Regions from separate parts of the Streptomyces sp. NPDC086787 genome, predicted to be linked through region 1. Evidence: riboswitches for the same ligand, from Rfam matches in the RefSeq annotation. Region 1 holds a riboswitch; each other region holds the start of a gene.
The links. Region 1 has a riboswitch for cobalamin ahead of metE (5-methyltetrahydropteroyltriglutamate--homocysteine S-methyltransferase). Riboswitches for the same ligand answer to the same signal wherever they lie in the genome.
Positions count from the first base shown of each region.

Region 2: it holds a riboswitch for cobalamin, as region 1 does, so the genes downstream of both, ACIPK3_RS05810 (cobalamin biosynthesis protein) here and metE (5-methyltetrahydropteroyltriglutamate--homocysteine S-methyltransferase) in region 1, are expected to answer to the same signal.
Region 3: it holds a riboswitch for cobalamin, as region 1 does, so the genes downstream of both, ACIPK3_RS03545 (prenyltransferase/squalene oxidase repeat-containing protein) here and metE (5-methyltetrahydropteroyltriglutamate--homocysteine S-methyltransferase) in region 1, are expected to answer to the same signal.
Region 4: it holds a riboswitch for cobalamin, as region 1 does, so the genes downstream of both, ACIPK3_RS08540 (CbtB-domain containing protein) here and metE (5-methyltetrahydropteroyltriglutamate--homocysteine S-methyltransferase) in region 1, are expected to answer to the same signal.

Region 1 covers NZ_JBIVBC010000011.1:231,973-235,169, reverse strand. The annotation lists gene ACIPK3_RS24995 (3-hydroxybutyryl-CoA dehydrogenase) at 1-825, shown strand, start outside; cobalamin riboswitch at 910-1,055, shown strand; gene metE (5-methyltetrahydropteroyltriglutamate--homocysteine S-methyltransferase) at 1,242-3,197, shown strand, end outside.
Region 2 covers NZ_JBIVBC010000001.1:1,252,066-1,255,262, reverse strand. The annotation lists gene ACIPK3_RS05820 (anion permease) at 1-959, shown strand, start outside; gene ACIPK3_RS05815 (hypothetical protein) at 991-1,218, shown strand; cobalamin riboswitch at 1,348-1,491, shown strand; gene ACIPK3_RS05810 (cobalamin biosynthesis protein) at 1,607-2,557, shown strand; gene ACIPK3_RS05805 (cobyric acid synthase) at 2,554-3,197, shown strand, end outside.
Region 3 covers NZ_JBIVBC010000001.1:764,117-767,313, forward strand. The annotation lists gene ACIPK3_RS03535 (CbiQ family ECF transporter T component) at 1-134, opposite strand, end outside; gene ACIPK3_RS03540 (SCO2322 family protein) at 127-762, opposite strand; gene ACIPK3_RS03545 (prenyltransferase/squalene oxidase repeat-containing protein) at 759-1,979, opposite strand; cobalamin riboswitch at 2,096-2,226, opposite strand; gene ACIPK3_RS03550 (MBL fold metallo-hydrolase) at 2,289-3,197, opposite strand, start outside.
Region 4 covers NZ_JBIVBC010000002.1:510,302-513,498, forward strand. The annotation lists gene ACIPK3_RS08535 (sigma-70 family RNA polymerase sigma factor) at 1-1,453, shown strand, start outside; cobalamin riboswitch at 1,509-1,657, shown strand; gene ACIPK3_RS08540 (CbtB-domain containing protein) at 1,693-1,914, shown strand; gene ACIPK3_RS08545 (CbtA family protein) at 1,936-2,688, shown strand; gene ACIPK3_RS08550 (hypothetical protein) at 2,782-3,102, shown strand; gene ACIPK3_RS08555 (histidine phosphatase family protein) at 3,114-3,197, opposite strand, start outside.

The DNA of each region.
Region 1 (3,197 bases):
GCCGGCCTGGACACCGTGGTCTGCGAGGCCGAGGCCACCGCCGCCCGCGCGGCGTGGGAACGGGTGACCCGCTCGCTCGACCGGGCCGTCCGGCGCGGCCGACTGGAGCCCGCCGCCGCCCAGGACGCCCTCGCCCGCCTCGTGTTCACCGGCGAACCGGACGACCTGGCCGACCGGCAGCTCGTCATCGAGGCCGTCACGGAGAACGCCGACGCGAAGACCGAGATCCTCGCCGCCCTCGACAAGATCGTCGAGGACCCGGCGGCGGTGCTGGCGACCAACACGTCCTCACTGCCCGTCATGCGCCTGGGCATGGCCACCGGCCGCGCCGACCGGGTCGTGGGCCTGCACTTCTTCAACCCCGTCCCGGTGCTGCCGCTGGTCGAGGTCGTGTCGTCCCTGCACACCGCGCCCGGGACCGTGTCCGCCGTGGAACGCTTCGCCACCGAGACCCTGGGCAAGAGGGTCATCCACTCCCGGGACCGCGCGGGCTTCGTCGTCAACGCCCTCCTCGTCCCCTACCTCCTCTCCGCGATCCGCATGGCCGAGTCCGGCTTCGCCACCGCCGAGGACATCGACACCGGCATGGAACTGGGCTGCGCCCACCCCATGGGGCCGCTGAGACTGGCCGACCTGATCGGCCTGGACACCGTCGCCTCGATCGCCGAATCACTCTACGAGGAGTTCCGTGAACCCCTCTACGCCCCTCCCCCGCTGCTCCAGCGCATGGTCGAGGCGGGGCTCCTGGGCCGCAAGACCGGCCGTGGGTTCCACGCGTACGCGCACCCCCCGTCACCCTCGTGGACCGACTCGCCGTCCGAATGATGGAGTTGACGCCTCGCAGCACCGGACAACCCCTTAGGCTGGCCGGTGCAGCTGGTTCGTCCCGTCCGCCAGGCGGGACGTCGCAAGAGGGAACCCGGTGGGAATCCGGGACTGCCCCGCAGCGGTGAGTGGGAACGACCGCCGTCATACGCACTGGGTCCACGGGATCCGGGAAGCGACGGCCAGTAGGTGTCTCGTACGACGGGGCGTGCCCGCGAGTCCGAAGACCTGCCCGTTGCCCGCGCGCGCACGATGCGCACGCGGATATCCCGGTGACCTCGTGGGCGGGTCGGCGTACATATCAGGCGGACGACCGCGCCGTGCCGCGCGGGACCGGGTCCGTCCGGTGCTGTCACGCTTCGCGTCCCCGTCCCGCCACCGGGATCTCAGGGAATCGTCTCGCGAAGGAGATCTCCGTGACCGCCAAGTCCGCAGCCGCGGCAGCACGGGCCACCGTGTACGGCTACCCCCGCCAGGGACAGAACCGGGAACTCAAGAAGGCCATCGAGGGCTACTGGAAGGGCCGCGTCACTGCGGACGCCCTCCGGGACACCGCGGCCGAACTGCGCCACGGCAACTGGCGGCAGCTCGCCGAGGCCGGCATCCACGAGGTGCCGACCGGTGACTTCTCGTACTACGACCACGTCCTCGACACCACGGTCATGGTCGGCGCGATCCCCGAGCGCCACCGCGCCGCCGTCGCCGCCGACGCCCTGGACGGCTACTTCGCCATGGCCCGCGGCGCCCAGGATGTCGCGCCGCTGGAGATGACCAAGTGGTTCGACACCAACTACCACTACCTGGTGCCCGAATTGGGACCGGACACGGCGTTCGCGGCCAACTCCTCCAAGCAGGTGGCCGAGTTGCGGGAGGCACTCGCCCTCGGCCTCACCGCCCGGCCGGTGCTCGTCGGCCCGGTCACCTATCTGCTGCTCGCCAAGTCCGCCCCGGGGGTGGCCGCGGACTTCGATCCGCTGACGCTGCTGGACCGTCTGCTGCCGGTGTACGCCGAGGTCCTGGCCGCCCTGCGCGCCGAAGGCGCGCAGTGGGTGCAGCTCGACGAACCCGCTCTGGTCCAGGACCGCACCCCGGCAGAGCTGAACGCCGCCGCGCGCGCCTACCGCGACCTCGGAGAACTCACCGACCGGCCGAAGCTGCTGGTCGCCTCGTACTTCGACCGGCTGGGCGAGGCCCTGCCGGTGCTCGCCAAGGCGCCGGTCGAGGGGATCGCCCTGGACTTCACGGGGCCCGCCGCGGCCAACCTGGACGCGCTCGCGGCCGTGGGCGGGCTGCCCGGCAGGCGGCTGGTCGCCGGTGTGGTCAACGGCCGCAACATCTGGGTCAATGACCTGGAGCGGTCCCTGTCCACGCTCGGCACCCTGCTGGGCCTGGCCGACCGGGTCGATGTGGCCGCCTCCTGCTCGCTGCTGCACGTGCCCCTCGACGCCACCGCGGAACGGGACATCGAGCCGCAGATCCTGCGCTGGCTCTCCTTCGCCCGGCAGAAGACGAGCGAGATCGTCACACTGGCGAAGGGGCTCGCCCAGGGCGCCGACACCATCACCGCCGAACTCGCCGCCAACCGCGCCGACCTGGCCTCCCGCGCCGGATCGCCGATCACCCACGACCCGGCGGTACGCGCCCGCGCCACCGCGGTCACCGACGCCGACGCCCGCCGCTCACAGTCGTACGCCGAACGGACCGCCGCCCAACGCGCGGCCCTGCGGCTGCCGTTGCTGCCGATCACGACCATCGGCTCCTTCCCGCAGACCGGCGAACTGCGTACCGCACGCGCCGACCTGCGGGCCGGGCGGATCGGCACCGTCGGCTACGAGGACCACGTCAGGACCGAGATCCAGGAGGTGATCGCCTTCCAGGAGAAGGCCGGCCTCGACGTCCTGGTGCACGGCGAGGCCGAACGCAACGACATGGTGCAGTACTTCGCCGAGCAGCTCACCGGCTGTCTCGCCACCCAGCACGGCTGGGTCCAGTCCTACGGCACCCGTTACGTCCGCCCGCCGATCCTCGCCGGGGACATCTCCCGGCCCGAGCCGATGACCGTACGCTGGACGACGTACGCCCAGTCCCTCACCGACCGTCCGGTCAAGGGCATGCTCACCGGTCCGGTCACCATGCTCGCCTGGTCCTTCGTACGCGACGACCAACCCCTCGCCGACACCGCCCGCCAAGTCGCCCTCGCCCTGCGCGACGAGGTCAACGACCTGGAGGAGGACGGCACTTCCGTCATCCAGGTGGACGAACCGGCGCTCCGCGAGACACTGCCCCTGCGGGCCGCGGACCGGCCCGCCTACCTGGACTGGGCGACGGAGGCCTTCCGGCTGTCCACCAGCGGCGTGCGTCCCGACACCCAG
Region 2 (3,197 bases), on a different contig from region 1:
TGACGTGGCTGGTGGGACTCCCCTCCAGTTCCTCGCACGCTCTCATGGGCGGCCTGATCGGCGCCACGATCGCCTCGGCCGGCACGGGCGCCGTCCACAGCGACGCGCTCGTCACCAAGGTCCTGATCCCGGCGGTCGCCGCCCCGGTCGTCGCCGGTCTGGCGGCCCTGCTCGCCACCCGCTTCTCCTACGCGCTGAGCAAGGGCTCCGAGACCGAGGCCACCCGCAAGGGCTACCGCGCCGGGCAGATCGCCTCGGCCGGTCTGGTCTCGCTCGCCCACGGCACCAACGATGCGCAGAAGACCATGGGCATCATCACCCTGGCGCTGGTCGCCGGCGGTTCCATCGCCCCCGGCTCCAACCCTCCCACCTGGGTCATCCTCTGCGCGGGTCTCGCGATCGCGCTCGGCACCTACCTCGGCGGCTGGCGCATCATCCGCACCATGGGCAAGGGCCTCACCGACCTTCAGCCGCGGCAGGGGTTCGCCGCCCAGACCAGCGCTGCGACCGCCATCCTGGCCTCCGCGCACCTGGGCTTCTCCCTCTCCACGACGCACGTGGTCTCCGGCTCCGTGATGGGCGCCGGCCTCGGCCGCAAGGGCGGCGTGGTCCGCTGGTCCACCGCGACCCGCATGCTCGTCGCCTGGGTACTGACGCTTCCGGCCGCTGCCCTGGTCGCCGCGCTCGCCGAGTCCGTGACCGACCTCGGTGACTGGGGCACCGCGCTCGTCGCCGTCTTCCTGGTCGCCGCCAGCGCCGCGATCTGGAAGATCTCCCGCCGCGAGGTCGTCGACCACAGCAACGTCAACGAGACCGAGGAGCCGGCGGGCGTGGTGACCACCGCGATCGCCGCCGTGACCCCGCCGCCCACGGCCGCCCTGGCCGAGGAGCTGAAGGCCACGATCCCGTCCCCGGTGCCCGCCTCCGCCGACCCGGCCGCCCCGCCGGCCACCGTCTGACCCCGAGCCCGGTTACTAAGGAAGCATCACCATGAAGATCGACTGGGCAGCTCTCGGCTCCGTCTTCGGCGTCAGCCTCGGAGTCACCGTGGGCCTCGTGGCCCTCTTCACCCTCGGTGTCGCGGGCCTCTCGCGCCGCGAACGCGCCACGGCCCAGGGCGGCGGCGCCACCCTCGCCGCCACGGGCGCCTACGTGTGCTTCGCGGCCTGCGCGTCGGCGGTCGCGTACGGCATCTACCTGATCGTGGTCAAGGCCTGACCGACCCGTGGAAGGCTCCTCCCCGACGCTTGACGGGGAGGAGCCTTTTCGTATGCCGTGACACGGCCGGGCGGGGCCGGTGTGGGGTTCTGCACACTCACCCCGTGCAGGTCAGCGGCGAGTTGACGGCTCTTCCGGGCCCGTGGTGGACTGCCCGGGCCATGTACGGCGGCAGAAGAGGAAGCCGGTGCGAATCCGGCGCGGTCCCGCCACTGTCACCGGGGTATCGGTCCCCGGGAGCCAGGAACTCTCGCCGCCGGTCTCGTCGAACCAGGGCGTGGACACCCTGAGTGAGGACATATCGCCATGCTCGCTCGGCCGTTGAGGGCCAGACAGGCCTTCGGGTACACCACAGGATCGCTGCCCGACCCTTCGGCCGGCTGAGCCGATGCGTGCCGATCGCGTCTTCGCGTACGGCGCCTCCGCCGGCCTCCTCGCCGACCTGATCCTGGGCGATCCGCGCCACGGGCACCCCGTCGCCGCGTTCGGGCGCACGGCCGCCTCCGTGGAACGGGCGCTGTGGCGGGACCACCGCGGCTGGGGGGCCGCGCACACCGCCGTCTGCGTCGGCGGAGCCGTGGCCCTCGGCGCCCTCGCCCACCGGGCAGCCCGCTCCTCCACCGCCGCCTCCGTCGCCCTCACCGCGGCGGCCACCTGGACGGTCGTCGGCGGGAGTTCACTCGCCCGCGAGGCCCGGATCATCGGGCGCGCCCTGGAGGCGGGCGACCTCTCGGCGGCCCGCGCCCGGCTGCCGCACCTGTGCGGCCGGGACCCGCAGGCCCTCGACGCCGACGCCATGGCGCGGGCGGTGGTGGAGTCCGTCGCGGAGAACACCTCGGACGCCGTGGTCGGTGCCCTGGTGTGGGGTGCCGCGGCCGGCGTGCCCGGACTCCTCGGGTTCCGCGCCGTGAACACCCTCGACGCGATGGTCGGCCACAAGTCGCTTCGCCACCGGCGGTTCGGCTGGGCCTCCGCCCGTCTCGACGACGTCGCCGGCTGGCCCGGCGCCCGGCTCACCGCCGTGCTCGCCGCCGTCGCGGGCCCGGATCCGCGCGGCGCGCTGCGCGCCTGGCGGGCGGACGCGCACCGGCACCCGAGCCCCAACGCCGGGCCGGTGGAAGCCTCCTTCGCGGGCGCCCTCGGCGTGCGGCTCGGCGGCACGCTCTCCTACGGAGGCCGGATCGAGCACCGGCCCGTGCTCAACGGCGGTGGCCGCCCCGTGGCCACCGGCGACATCCACCGGGCCGTACGGCTCTCCCGCCGGGTCGGCCTGCTCGCGCTCGGCACGGGAATCGCCGCGCGCGCCATCGTGCGGAAGGCAAGGGGGCACAACTCGTGAACGGCAGGGGTCTACTGGTCGCCGGCACCACGTCGGACGCCGGCAAGAGCGTGGTGACGGCGGGGATCTGCCGGTGGCTGGTACGGCAGGGGGTCAAGGTCGCGCCCTTCAAGGCGCAGAACATGTCGCTCAATTCGTTCGTGACCCGTGAGGGCGCGGAGATCGGCCGGGCGCAGGCGATGCAGGCGCAGGCCTGCCGCGTCGAGCCGACCGCTCTGATGAACCCCGTGCTGCTGAAGCCGGGCGGCGAGCAGAGCAGTCAGGTGGTGCTGCTGGGCAAGCCGGTGGGCGAGATGAGCGCGCGTGGGTTCTTCGGGGAGTCCGGGGGGGCCGGGAAGTCCGGGGAGTCGTCCCCCGGGGCGGGGCTGCACGGTGGACGCCGGCAGCGTCTGCTCGGGACCGTGCTGGAGTGCCTCGCCGAGTTGCGGGGCACGTATGACGCGGTGATCTGTGAAGGGGCCGGCTCTCCCGCCGAGATCAACCTGCGCCGGACCGACATCGTGAACATGGGGATCGCGCGGGGCGCGCGGCTGCCCGTGCTCGTCGTCGGCGACATCGACCGCGGCGGCGTGTTCGCCTCCTTCTTCGGCACCGTGGCCCTGCTCTCCCCCGAGGACCAGGAACTGGTCGCCGGGTTCCT
Region 3 (3,197 bases), on a different contig from region 1:
GTGGCGACCACATAGCCGGTCGCGGCGACGAGCAGGCCGAGCAGGAGCGGGTTGGTGGTGCGGGTGGCGGCCGTGCCGAGCCCCAGGGCCCACAGCCACCAGGCGCCGGGGTGCAGGCCGCTCCGGCTACGCATCCCTGCGCCGCCGCGCCTGCCACAGGGCCGCGCCGCCGAGCAGTACGACCGCTCCCGCGCCCGCGTACAGGCCCACCGACGGGCCGCCGTCGCCCCCGCCGGGGGCCTTCGGCGCCGGCTTCCCGGCCGCCACCTGCTCACCGCAACCCCGCTGCGGGTAGCCCGAGATGGCGCACAGCAGGGCGTTGGTGTCATAGCGCAGGGGCTTCGCCACCGAGGCCAGGGCCTCGGCCGTCGTCGCGTCCCCGGCCACCCGGGCGCACGCCGTCCGGGGCGCGGGCGGGTGCTCCCCGGAGGACGCGTCGGCGGCCGTACCGAAGTCGATGACCAGCGCCACCCGCTTCCTTCCCGGAGCGGCGGGCGTGCCCGCGCAGATGGAACGGAAGTCCGCCGTGCCGCGCGGCCGGGTCGCGTCCGCGGAGTCCTCGCTCACCGCGAAGCGGAAGCCCTGGACGTCCCCGTCGGCGGGACGGGCCGTCGACGGCCCCTGGGTGGCGTACGTCCAGCCCTGGCCGTCGCGCTCCCAGAAGGACCAGTAGCGGTACCCGGCCGCGTCGGCCCGGCCCACGGCCGCGCCGAGTATCAGCGTGGCCAGGAGCAGCGGCAGGGCACGGCGGACAGCGGTCACGGCTGCTGCCGCTTCTTACGGCCGCTGAGCAGGAAACCGGCGCCGATGCCCGCGACCAGGCCGACGCCGACGATCCACCACACGCCGTAGCCCGAGTCGGACTTGTCCGCCTTCTCGGTATCGGCCCCGGTGGGCTTCTTCATCTCCTGCGGGGCGGGCCCGGTCGCGTTGAGCGCCTTCACGAGGTCCGTGCCGCCGAAGTCGCGCGGGTTCCCGCCCACGACGTGCGCGGCGAGGATCAGCTCGGCGTAGGCCGCCGGGCCGCTCTGCTGCGCCCACTTGACGGAGTTCTTCTCCAGCCAGGCGTACGGCTTCCGTGCCTGCTCGGTGTAGCCCTGCGCGGCGAGCGCGACGACCGTGTAGGCGGTGCTGCCGTGGTCGGGCTGGGGCTCGGCGCCGGCGAGCGCGGACTCCAGGTGGCCGCCGGTGCGGTGCAGTTCGGCGGTCAGGTAGGCGGTGCCGTTGCGGGCGATGTCCTCGGGCTTGAGGTCGGTGCCGGAGCACTTGGCGTCGCCCGACCGCGCCTTCCCGGCGGTCGTCGCGAGCCCCTTGTTCAGCGCGCCGAGCACACCGGCCGCCGTCGCGTACGCGTTGGCGGAGAGCTTGGCGCCCTTCATCGGCGGGAGGCCGAGCGCGCCGCCGCCGTCCTTGCCGCAGGGCACGGCCAGCGCGGCCAGCGCGTCGTACGGGTTCTTGCCGCCCTTGCTGACCCCGGCGGGGTTCTCGCCCACCGCGGTGAGCGCGGCGATGACGCCCCCGGTGGTGTTCGCGTCGCTGCCCGAACCCGGGTAGCCCCAGCCGCCGTCCGCGCTCTGCTGAGCCTTGAGCCAGGTCACCGCCTTGCCGGCCTCGGCGTCGTGACCGCCGATCGCCTTCAGGGCCTGCACGGCGACGGCGGTCATGTCGGCCGTGGCCGTACCGGCGGCACAGGGCTTGGTGGCGTCGGCGCGGAACGCGGCGAAGGAGCCGTCGGCGCACTGCTGCCCGGTCAGCCAGTCCACGGCCTTGTCGGCCGGCGTCAGGCCGACCGCGTGCTGGGCGAGCAGGGTGAGGGACTGGCGCCAGACGCCGTCGAACTTCGGATCGGCGTTGCCGTACAGCCCGGACGGCAGTGCGGCCGACGGGGACGGGGACGCGGACGGGGCGGCCATGGCGGGCGCGGCCGTGCCGATCACGGCGACGGCGGCCAGGACCGCTGCGCTGCGGTGGATGTTCATGATCGGCGGATGCCTCTCCTTGCGGGGAGCCGCGCAGCACAGGGGACACCCCGGGCGGCTCGACTCCGTAAACCTCGACGGTGTCGTGCGCGGGCGAGCCCCGACACACCTGAGCCGGGTCAACTGTCCGTCCGGGGAGGTCCGGCTTGCCGTCCCTCGGGACGGTTCACGGTTGCGGGTCAGCGCCGGGTTCGCACCGGCTTTCCCCCGTACGGGTGTGACGACGACCCGGCTACTGTACCGGCCGGTCGGCGCGGGGCCCGAGTGGTGCTCGGCACACCGCCGGGCGGGGCGGGCCCGGGGCGCTCGTCACACCGCCACGTAGGCCACCGGCGAGGTCCCCGGCACCGCTTCCGCCCGGCCCTGTTTCACCAGACGGCGCAGATGGGACTCGGCCTCCGAGACCGCGATGTTGCGGGAGCCGTGGCGGATCTGCTCCCAGGGGCGGTTCCACTCCATGCGTTCGGCCAGCTGCCAGGGGGTGAGAGGCTCGGCGAGCAGGGCCAGCAGGCCGGCGAGGCGGTCCTCGTGGTGGACGAGCAGCTCCCGCACGCGCGCGGCCGCGTCGGTGAACGCGTGCTGGTGGGCGGGGAGCACCTCGGCGGGAGCGAGACGGCCGACGCGCTCCAGGGAGTCGAGGTAGTCGCCGAGCGGGTCGGTGACGGTCATGTCGTCCGGGTCCTCGTAGAGGCCGATGTGCGGGGTGATCCCCGGGAGCAGGTGATCGCCCGAGAACAGCCGCCCATGGCCGGGCAGTTGGGCCGGGTGCTCCTCCTCCAGGTGCAGACAGACGTGGCCCGGCGTGTGCCCCGGGGTCCAGATGGCGCGCAGCCGGCGGCCCGGCAGGTCGAGGAGTTCGCCGGGGACGATCTCCCGGTCCGGCAGTGCGGGGGAGAGGCCGGGCAGGGTGCGGCGGGCGGTGCGCAGCGGTGCCACGTGCTCCTCGGGTGCGCCGGCCGCGTCGAGTTTGGCGGCCATGTACGCGAACCAGCGCTCCGGCCGGTTCTGCCGTGCGCGCCGCACGATCGCGATGTCGGCCGCGTGCATCGCGACCCAGGCTCCGGAGGCCTCCCGCACCTGCCCCGACAGCCCGTGGTGGTCCGGGTGGTGGTGGGTGACGACCACGCCCCGGATCTCCGCGACCGAGGTGCCGCACGAGGTCAGCCCGGCCACGAGGGCGTCCCAGGAGGCCGGGTCGTCCCAGCCGGTGTCCACCAG
Region 4 (3,197 bases), on a different contig from region 1:
CGGGCTGGGCGGCCTGCGTGACCCGGAGAACTTCCGCTCCTGGCTCGTGGCCATCGCCATGAACCGCGTCCGGGCGCACTGGCAGGACCGCCAGTTGGCCCCGGGTGCCGTGGAGGAGGCCGCCGAGTCCGCGGACCCCGGCGCCGACTTCGTGGACCTGACCATGCTGCGGCTGCAACTGTCCGGGCAGCGCCAGGAGACCGCCCGCGCGACCCGCTGGCTGGAGCCCGACGACCAGAGCCTGCTGTCCCTGTGGTGGCTGGAGTGCGCCGGCGAACTGACCCGCGCGGAGGTCGCGCAGGCCCTGGAACTGTCCCCGCAGCACACCGCGGTGCAGGTGCAGCGGATGAAGGCACAGCTCGACGCGGCGCGAGTCGTCGTACGAGCCCTCGAGGCGCAGCCGCCCTGCGAGGAACTGCGCGGCATGCTGGGCACCTGGGACGGCCGGCCCTCCGCGCTGTGGCGCAAGCGAATAGCCCGCCACGCCCGCGACTGCGTGAGCTGCGCGGGCCGGTGGAGCGGACTCATGCCCGTCGAGGGCCTGCTCGCCGGCCTGGCGCTGGTCCCGGTGACCGCCGCGCTGCTGGCGGGCGCGCGGGCCGGCCTCGGCGCGACGGCCCCGGTGGCCGCAACAACGGCGCTGGGCGCGACGGGCGGTCCCGCCGGGGGCGGCAGGGCCGCCGCCAGGCGCCGCTCCGACGGCGGTCAGACGACCTCCCGGGCAGCGGCGCGCAGGCAGCGCCGCAACCGGCAGCGGGCCCTCGGCGGCGCGGTCGCCGCGGCCTGCCTGCTCGGCACCGGCATCTGGTACTTCGGCACGGATCCCGGCACCGGGACGGACACCGCGGCCAAGACGCCCACCACACCGCTCGCGGAGATCGAGGCGGCCGACGCCCCGGCGACCTCCCCCGTACCGTCGGCGTCGCCGTCCGTGTCCTCCTCGCCCTCCGCCTCCCCGTCGAAGAGCCCGAGTTCCTCCCCGACCGCCCGCAGGACCAGGACCGCCCCCAAGCCCGCGAAGCCCGCCACCCCGTCGCGCCGGTCCAGCACCACGACCACGCAGTCGGCCCCCGCGGGAACCGTCGGCCAGGTCATCGCGCTGGTCAACAAGGAGCGCTCGGCCGCCGGCTGCGGCCCGGTCACCGACAACTCCCAGCTGCGCGACGCCGCGCAGAAGCACTCCGACGACATGGCCGCACGCGGCTTCTTCGACCACACCAACCCCGACGGCAAGGGCCCCGGCGAGCGCATCACCGCCGCCGGCTACCGCTGGTCCACGTACGGCGAGAACATCGCCGCGGGCCAGCAGACCCCGGCGTCGGTGATGGACGCCTGGATGCACAGCTCCGGCCACCGCGCCAACATCCTCAACTGCTCGTTCAAGGAACTCGGCGTCGGCGTGCACAACGGGTCCGGCGGACCGTGGTGGACGCAGGACTTCGGCGCCAAGTAGCACTGCTCCTCGGAGAGGAAGATCACGTGACGCGGGCGCGGTCTTGGCCGTGCCCGCGTCACGCGGTACGGTCGGTCCGATATCGACGACGGCGAGACGGAAGCCGGTGTGAGTCCGGCACGGTCGCGCCACTGTGAGCGAGACGCCCCAGTTCTCTGGAGCACCTTGTGAGTCAGACCCGTGGCCGTCGTCATGTGCACCACCGAGATGGGACGCGAACTCCCAGAGGAGGTCCTGCCATGGCGCAGACCGTCGCCCAGCCGACAGCCAACACCCCCGCCGTTCCCGCCACGCTGCCGCTGAAGGCAATAGCACCCTGGGCGGTCTTCTTCGGCGTCCTCATGCTCGTCCTGCTCTACTTCGTCGGCGCCGAACAGGGCGCCACCTCCGTGATCAACGGCACGGACGTCCATGAGTGGGTTCACGACGCCCGCCACCTGCTCGGCTTCCCCTGCCACTGACCCGAGGGACGCCGCACCATCATGAACTCCGCAACCGTGCGCAACCTTCTCGTCCGGGGCATGCTCGCCGGCCTGGCGGCCGGCGTGCTCGCCCTGATCGTGGCCTACTTCCTCGGTGAGCCGAACGTCGACAGCGCGATCAGCTTCGAGGACGCCCACTCCCACGAGCACGAGATGGAAGTCGTCTCCCGCTCCCTCCAGTCCACCGCCGGACTCGCCACCGGTGTCCTGGTCTACGGCGTGGCCTTCGGCGGCATCGCCGCGCTCGCCTTCTGCTTCGCGCTCGGCCGCATCGGCCGCTTCAGCCCCCGGGCGAGCGCGCTGCTGCTCTCCGGCTGCGCGCTGCTGGCCGTGTATGTCGTGCCGTTCCTGAAGTACCCGGCCAACCCGCCGTCGGTCGGCGACCCCGACACCATCTCCAAGCGGACCACGCTCTACTTCCTGATGATGGCGCTCAGCGCGCTGCTGGCCGTGGCCGCCACCATCCTGGGCAAGCGGCTCGCGCCCGCACTGGGCAACTGGTGGGCCACCGTGACCGCGGTGACCGCGTTCGCCGTGGTGATCGGGCTGGCGTTCGCCTTCCTGCCGGTCATCAACGAGGTGCCGAAGGACTTCCCGGCCGCCCTGCTGTGGCGGTTCCGGCTCTCGGCGCTGGCCATCCAGGCCGTGCTGTGGGGCGGATTCGGCCTGCTCTTCGGCGAGTTGGCCGAACGGCAGCTGAACCCCAAGCCCGCGGCCGCCACGGCCGGGCGGACGGTTTCCGCCACCAACTGAGTCCTTCAGGACAGCAGAGGGCCCTTCGGAACCATCCGGGGGCCCTCTCGCGTTCTCCGGCACACAGGACAGGGCGAGGAGCGGAGGACCGAGTTGGCCAGACACCTTCAGCCGCGCCGCATCACCCTCGGAGGCCGGGAGGCGGTCGCCCTCACCGTCGAGGAATACGAGCAACTGATGGCCAGCCGACGCCAGATCGGCGGCCAGAGCGCCCGCGTCCGCGTACTCGCCCAGCAGGCCAAGCGCACCGAGCAACTCCTCCAGGACCTGGAGTCCCTCGTCGCCGCCCCGCTGGACTGCCACGAACACCCACGCGCCGCCGAACCGTGCGACACCGCTGCCGGCGCGGACTCCGCGTGCCTGCGCTGCGCGATAGCGGCTCGGCTGCGTCTCCACCGGGACCGCGATTCCTGAGCCCGTCGGCGTCAGTCGGCCGTGCCCGCGTCCGGACCGGCAAGCGGTCGCCCGAGGCGTACGTTCCAGCGTCCGGCGCGCCCACTCAGTTCGAC